One region of the Streptomyces sp. NPDC021080 genome, then DNA from elsewhere that is predicted to be linked to it. Evidence: riboswitches for the same ligand, from Rfam matches in the RefSeq annotation. Region 1 holds a riboswitch; each other region holds the start of a gene.

Region 1 (2,258 bases):
CGTGGGCGACCTGACCGGAGTCGATCTCGACGAGTTGCTCGCCGACACGCTCGGCTCGTGGACCGGATCGTCCGCCGAGCCGCTTCCCGTCCCGCCGGTGAGCGCCGACGACACCGGCCGCGTGATCATCGTCGACCGCCCCGGCGCTGTCCAGACGCAGCTGCTCATCGGCCGGGTCGGCGCCGACCGGCACGACCGCGTGTGGCCCGCCCAGGTCCTCGGCACCTACTGCCTCGGCGGCACCCTCACCTCGCGCCTCGACCGGGTCCTGCGCGAGGAGAAGGGCTACACCTACGGCGTGCGGGCGTTCGGGCAGGTCCTGCGCTCCGCGCCGGACGGCACGGGCGCCGCGATGCTCGCCATCAGCGGCTCGGTCGACACCCCCAACACCGGTCCGGCGCTCGACGACCTGTGGAAGGTGCTGCGCACGCTCGCGGCCGAGGGACTGACCGACACGGAGCGCGACGTCGCCGTGCAGAACCTGGTGGGGGTCGCGCCCCTCAAGTTCGAGACGGCGGCGGCCGTCGCGAGCACGCTCGCGGACCAGGTCGAGCAGCACCTGCCGGACGACTACCAGGCGACGCTCTACCGTCAACTGGCCGCCACCGGCACCGTGGAGGCCACCGCGGCGGCCGTGAGCGCCTTCCCGACGGACCGCCTGGTGACCGTCCTGGTGGGCGACGCGGCGCAGATCGCGGAGCCCGTCAGGGCCCTCGGGATCGGTGAAGTCACCGTGGTGGCCGCCGAGTAGAACCGAAGTGACCGAGGAGGGCCCCGACTGCTGAAGAGCCGTCAGGGCCCTCTTCTTTTCGGGCACTCCTCGCGAGATGTCCGTATTCGTACGGCGGTTGCCGTTCTGCCCTGTGGGATGGATTACAAAAATCGTGATCCGTTTGTTGTTCGAAAGAGGCCCCGTCTAGCGTCGGTCCGACTGTTCGTCACGCAGTGCGCCGCGCCCGCGGCACCGGACAGTCATCGCCGAGTCCCCCATGACGCGAGTCAGGGGAGCCGGGGACCCACGCAGTCCCTGGGGTGAATCGGACGCCCTCCCCGGAGGGGGTCCGTAGGAGACCTTCCTGCTCCGAACCCGTCAGCTAACCCGGTAGGCGAGAGGGAAGGAAAGGATCAGCCTCTCCATGGCGTTCACCTGTGGCACCGGCAAGCATCGTCGTACGAGCCGGGTGCACGGCACCACCACGACCGCCGTCGGGGTCGCGGCGCTCACCACCACCGGTGTGATCGGCACCCTGGCCGCCCCCGCGTTCGCCGCGGAAGCCTCCGTCGAGCAGACCGGGCTGACCCAGACGGTCACCCTGAACGACACGGTCGCCGACCAGATCGACGCCCAGGCCTTCGCGCAGCAGCGCGCCGCCGACGAGGCCGCCGCGCGCAAGCAGGCGGAGCAGACCGCGCGAAAGGAGGCCGCGCAGCAGGCCTCCAAGCTCCGTGAGGCCAAGGAGCGCGCCGCCCGCGAGGCGGAGCGCAAGCGACTGAACACCTTCGTCATGCCGATCACCGGTTCGTACGTCTCCACCGGCTACCAGGCCAGCAGCAGCCTCTGGTCCTCCGGCAGCCACACGGGTGTCGACTTCCACGCCGCGTCCGGCACCTCGGTCCACGCCGTCGGCTCCGGCACGGTCGTCACGGCCGGCTGGGGCGGCGCGTACGGCAATCAAGTCGTGATCAAGATGCACGACGGCACGTACACCATGTACGGCCACCTGTCGTCCATAGGGGTGTCCGTGGGGCAGGCGGTCACTCCGGGGCAGCAGATCGGCCTCTCCGGGGACACCGGCAACACCACGGGACCGCACCTCCACTTCGAGGCCCGTACGACCGCGGAGTACGGCTCGGACATCGACCCGGTCGCGTACCTGCGTTCGCACGGCGTCAACGTCTGACGACCGCTTCGCGGCTTCTCGCCGCTTTCGTTGCCCCGGCTCATCGAGCCGGGGCTTCGTCGTTTCCGGACGCCGTCTGTCCAAAAAATATCCATGGATTCAGGCATGCCATCGGAAATTCAGGCTTCCTGCAATAGAGTCACTGAAGAAGCGTCAATCGACGGCGTTTCACGGGGATTAAAGCGGAGGTCGGTCATGCGTATTCCGGCGCACTCGGTGTGCACGGCGATCCGTGATGACATCGTCGCGGGTGTCTACGAGCGCGGCGGCCGGCTCACCGAGGAACTGCTCGCGCGGCGCTACGGCGTCTCGCGCGTCCCCGTGCGCGAGGCTCTGCGCACGCTGGAGGCCGAGGGT
Region 2 (2,258 bases), on a different contig from region 1:
TGGTCGGTTCGCTGGCGACGGTCACCATGTCGGGGCCCGGAACCGTCGAACTCCAGCCATGCGGGGTGACCAAGGCGACGGGCCTGGCTCTCGCCGCGGCGCACCTCGGACTCACGCCGTGCGCGACGCTCGCCTTCGGTGACATGCCCAATGACATCCCGATGTTCGACTGGGCGGCCCGGGGTGTGGCGATGGCCAACGCCCATCCGGAGCTGAAGGCGGTGGCCGACGAGATCACCCTGTCGAACGAGAACGACGGGATCGCCGTGGTCCTGGAGCGCCTCTTCGGCTTCTAGGGGCGTCGGCGCATCCGTGACGCACCTCCTGCACACCTCGACACATCCCAGCGCTCCGATGCACCCCTACACACCCCTGTACACCCAACGCACCCGCCGACGGGCCGGGGAGGCGCCGTCGGCGGGTGCGGGTGAAGAAGGGGGTGCGGGGCGGGATCAGTAGGCGCCGTTGACGTTGTCGATGGAGCCGTAGGTCTTGGCCGCGTAGTTGCAGGCCGCGGTGATGTTCGCGACCGGGTCGTAGATGTTCATCGACGTGCCGGCGACGTGGTACGCCTGGAAGGTGGGGTCGATGACCTGGAGCAGACCCTTGGAGGGGATGCCCGCGGCGGCGTTGGAGTCCCAGTTGTTGATGGCATTGGGGTTGCCGGAGGACTCGCGCATCACGTTGCGGTGGATGCCGTCGTAGCTGCCCGGGATGCCCGCCTTGGCCATGACGTCGAGGGATTCCTTGATCCAGCCGTCGAGGTTGTTGGCGTACGTCTTGACGGAGGCCTGGGTGACGGTGGTCGTCTTGGACTTGGCGACGGCGGAGGTCGCGTTCGCCGTGGTGCGGACGGTCGTCGTCCCCAGCGACTTCGTGCCGACGGTCAGCTTCAGGCCCGGACGGATCAGGGCCGGGTTGTCGCCGATGACGGCGCGGTTCGCCGTGTACAGCTTCTTCCAGCCGCCGCTCTTGGGGTACTTCTTCGCCACCTTGGAGAGGGTGTCGCCCGCGACCACCTTGTAGGTGATGAGGTGCACGTTGGGGACCACCGCGGTGTGGGCGGCCTGGGGGGCCTGGGCCGGGGTGGCGGCGCTGGCGCCGGTGGCGCTCACGAGCGGGAGGGCGAGGGCGATGCCGCCCGTTCCGGCGGCGATCATGCCCCGGGTGATGACGTTGGTCTTCGTGCGGCGGTGCTTGCCTCGTATGGGCATGACGAATTTCCTCTCCGACGCCTGCGAGGTGAGCTGTCGGGTTCGGGCGGGAGATGCCCGGCCGCGCTGTGAGCGCGGCTTCACCCCTAGCCGGTCCGTTATGTCCGGATCGGCGGCTTACCTGTGGTTCCCCCGCTCCTGCCGTGCGTGGGTCGATGGGTTTCCGGGCGGCGGCAGGATTCGGCGATCCGCCCGGGGTCGACCAGAACGTATGCGAGAGCACATGTCCGAAACAAGGCGAGATTTGACTGCGAAGATCGCTTTCTCCTGGTTGGGGCGGTGGTGAAAAGTCCGATTGTGCCGGAATTGGATCCTCAACTTGCCTTTAGCGAAGGGGTTGGTCGGGAGCGGGTCCATGGCGGCGGCCGGACTCGCCGGTGACCCAACTCACGAGACCAAAGAGCATCAAGGAGGCATGCGGGGTAAATCGGGCATTGCGCTTGTGGTGGCGGCCGCTGCGGGGCCCTCCGGAGGGTGCCGAGCGGCCCTTCGTGCGGCGGGAATTGTGGCGCGGGACACGTCGGGGAGCGCGGCTCGTCGGGGACGGAAGCGCCGACCGCGCGGGAGCCGGACCCGACTCGGTGCGAGGTGAACTGCAGCCCGCGTCAAGGGAGTTCGCTGTAAGTGCGAGGTGCATGGGGTGAACTCCCGCACTCCGTAAGCCCCGTAAACCCCATAAGCCCCGTAAGCCCTGCAAGGTCCGTCGGCTGTGTCGGCTGTGTCGGCTGCGTGGCTCCGCCGGCCGGCCGTGCGCGGGATTCGCTTCTGGGCCCGGTGGAAGGCGACCCCGTCGCAGCCCTTGCAGGGGACGAGGCGCCCCGTGTCGACCCCCGTGTGCCGCGAGGAGCGCACCGGCGCCGGGGTGTCCCGGAGCGCGTACGCGGCCGGGGTCACCGAGAGGGAGGGCCGGGCGAGGTCGCCCACCTGGAGGTCCGGGGGTCCACGCGTACACGGTCGCCGGAGGGTGCGCGTCCATCACGTACGGGCGCAGGAGGGGGACGGAGGGCGCGTCCGTCTCCTCGTCCCCGCGCCGGTGGCCCCACC
Region 3 (2,258 bases), on a different contig from region 1:
GGTGACGTTGAGCGACGACTGGTGGCAGAACCAGAGCTCCGTACCGTCGTCGAGGGTGAGGATCGTGCGGTAGCCGTACGCGCCCGCCCAGCCGGCCTCGGTGACGGTGCCGCTGTGGATCGCCTTGATGAGCGTGCCGGTGGGCGCCGCGAAGTCGAGTCCGGTGTGGTAGCCGGAGGACCACATCGAGCCGGCCTCACCGAAGCGCGAGGTCAGGGTGTACGAGGAGGTCGGCAGCGAGTAGCTCTTGGCGAGTTCGGCGAGGCGCTCCTTCTCGGCCTTCGCCTTGGCCTCCTCCTCCGCCTTCTGCTTCGCGGCGGCGGCCTTGGCCTCCGCCGCGTCCTGCTGCTTGGCGGCGGTTTCGACGGCCTTCTTCGCGGCGGCGTTCTGGGCGGCCTGCTGCGTGGCGGTGTCGGCCCGGGTCTGCTGCGACTTGGCCTGCTGCATGATGCGGTCGCGCAGCGCCTCGCCGGCGTCGGTGGCACCGTGGGCCGTGTCGGCGCTGGTCAGACCGGCGCTGGTGAGCGGAGTCGTGGAGCCCTTGGGAGTGCTGGATCCGCTGTCCGATATCAGGGCCTTGGCCGACGCGGTGACCGACGACAGGTCGGGCAGCGAGATCGAGACGGGCGCCTTGCCCGGAGCCGCGCTGGCGATGCCGCCCCCGCCGACGGCGGCTATGACACCGACGCCGAGAACCGTTGAGCTGCGGGCGAGTCCTCCGCCGCGCTGCTTGCCCGTGCGGTGCCGGCCGCGGACGGGAGCGACGGAATCCGCGGTGGGATTCCACTCCTCCCAGGGTTCCTCGTCCTTGCCGTAGCCGAAGGTGTGCGTGTCGTTCGGCGCGAACGAGGTTGGCTGAGCGGGCCGGTTGGACGCCACGTGGGCGCACTCCTTTCCTTCCTTGCCGCCTACCGGGTTAGCTGACGGGTTCGGAGCAGGAAGGTCTCCTACGGGCGTACTGCCACCGTGCCTCCACGGCGGATTACGCTCGATTCACCCCACGAGGTGGGTCCCCGGTTCCCTTGCGGGATTCGGCGCGTGCGCACGGAGCCACCTCTTGTGACGGCTGTAACGACCGCGCTGCGTTATCGAACGTTAATAGACCCGGGCACCGAATTCCAAGCCGTTCTGACTGATCTTTAACGGCTTCCGGTCTGGACTTTGAGGTCATGACCGATGAAAAACGGGCGAGTTGACCTCATGCCGTCTACACAGGATTCCTTGACGGTATGTCAGTCGATATGCGGAGGGGCACAGTCCGATCACCGTTCGTGACCGAGCCCGAAAAGGCCGTCGCACGGTGGGCGGGAAACCTTCCGGACCGCGCGGAAATCCGCCGGGCGACACCCGTCACGAGCGGCGGACGGCGAGCAGCGCCATGTCGTCCGTCAGCGCCCCGCCCGTGTGCCGGCGGACCGCCTCGGACAGCGCGGTCAGCAGCGCGTCGGGGCCGGGGAAGACCCGCCCGGCCAGCCAGGCGGCCGGATCGAAGAACTCCCCCCGTGCGTCGCGGGCCTCGGACAGCCCGTCGGTGTGCAGGAGCAGCGTCGCTCCCCGCGGGAAGCGGTCCCGCACGGTCGGCGCGGGCCAGGTCCCCAGCTCGCCCATCCCGAGGGGCAGCGCGAAGGCCTCGGCGGAGAGGGTGACGAGTGTGCCGTCGGGGCGCAGCAGCAGGGGTGGCGGATGGCCGCGGTTGACGACGCGTACGACCTCCTCGCCGTGCGGGATCTCGGCGAGTACGGCGGTGGTGAATCCCTCGACCGCCTCGACGCTGTCGCGCCGGGTGCCCGGCCGGGTCAGTGCCCGGTCCAGGCGCCCGGCGACGGCCTCCAGGCCCGCTTCCTGTTCGGCCGCCTCCCGGAACGCGCCGACCGCCGTCGCGACGGCGGCCACCGCGGCCATCCCCTTCCCCCGTACGTCCCCGACGACCAGCCGTACGCCGTGCGGGGAGTCCTGCACGGCGTACAGGTCGCCGCCGATGAACGCGTCCTCCTGCGCCGCCTCGTAGCGGGCCGCGACCTCGAGCCCGGCGATCCGCGCCTCGGGCTCGGGCAGCACGGCGCGCTGCGCGTACTCGGCGATCTCCCGGACGGAGGCGAGCCGTTCGTCGCCGCGCCGGACCACGAGGTTGATGAGGACGGCGAGGACGGCGGCGGTCACCACGGTGACCACCTCGGTGACCGCGTCGACGTGCAGGACGATGCCGAGCACGCAGTGGACCGCGAGCACCGCGCCGACGGCGAGGAGACCGGCGAGCA

Evidence for each region. A riboswitch is a leader RNA that binds a small molecule or an ion and turns the genes downstream of it on or off. The one in region 1 is predicted to bind cyclic di-AMP.
Region 2: it holds a riboswitch for cyclic di-AMP, as region 1 does, so the genes downstream of both, ACH4S8_RS39680 (transglycosylase SLT domain-containing protein) here and ACH4S8_RS13860 (M23 family metallopeptidase) in region 1, are expected to answer to the same signal.
Region 3: it holds a riboswitch for cyclic di-AMP, as region 1 does, so the genes downstream of both, ACH4S8_RS24295 (M23 family metallopeptidase) here and ACH4S8_RS13860 (M23 family metallopeptidase) in region 1, are expected to answer to the same signal.

What each region holds. Positions count from the first base shown of each region.
Region 1 covers NZ_JBIRQM010000005.1:126,168-128,425, forward strand. The annotation lists gene ACH4S8_RS13855 (M16 family metallopeptidase) at 1-751, shown strand, start outside; cyclic di-AMP (ydaO/yuaA leader) riboswitch at 967-1,124, shown strand; gene ACH4S8_RS13860 (M23 family metallopeptidase) at 1,137-1,901, shown strand; gene ACH4S8_RS13865 (GntR family transcriptional regulator) at 2,097-2,258, shown strand, end outside.
Region 2 covers NZ_JBIRQM010000023.1:105,010-107,267, forward strand. The annotation lists gene ACH4S8_RS39675 (HAD family hydrolase) at 1-296, shown strand, start outside; gene ACH4S8_RS39680 (transglycosylase SLT domain-containing protein) at 453-1,214, opposite strand; cyclic di-AMP (ydaO/yuaA leader) riboswitch at 1,218-1,410, opposite strand.
Region 3 covers NZ_JBIRQM010000009.1:382,170-384,427, reverse strand. The annotation lists gene ACH4S8_RS24295 (M23 family metallopeptidase) at 1-879, opposite strand, end outside; cyclic di-AMP (ydaO/yuaA leader) riboswitch at 891-1,047, opposite strand; gene ACH4S8_RS24290 (PP2C family protein-serine/threonine phosphatase) at 1,351-2,258, opposite strand, start outside.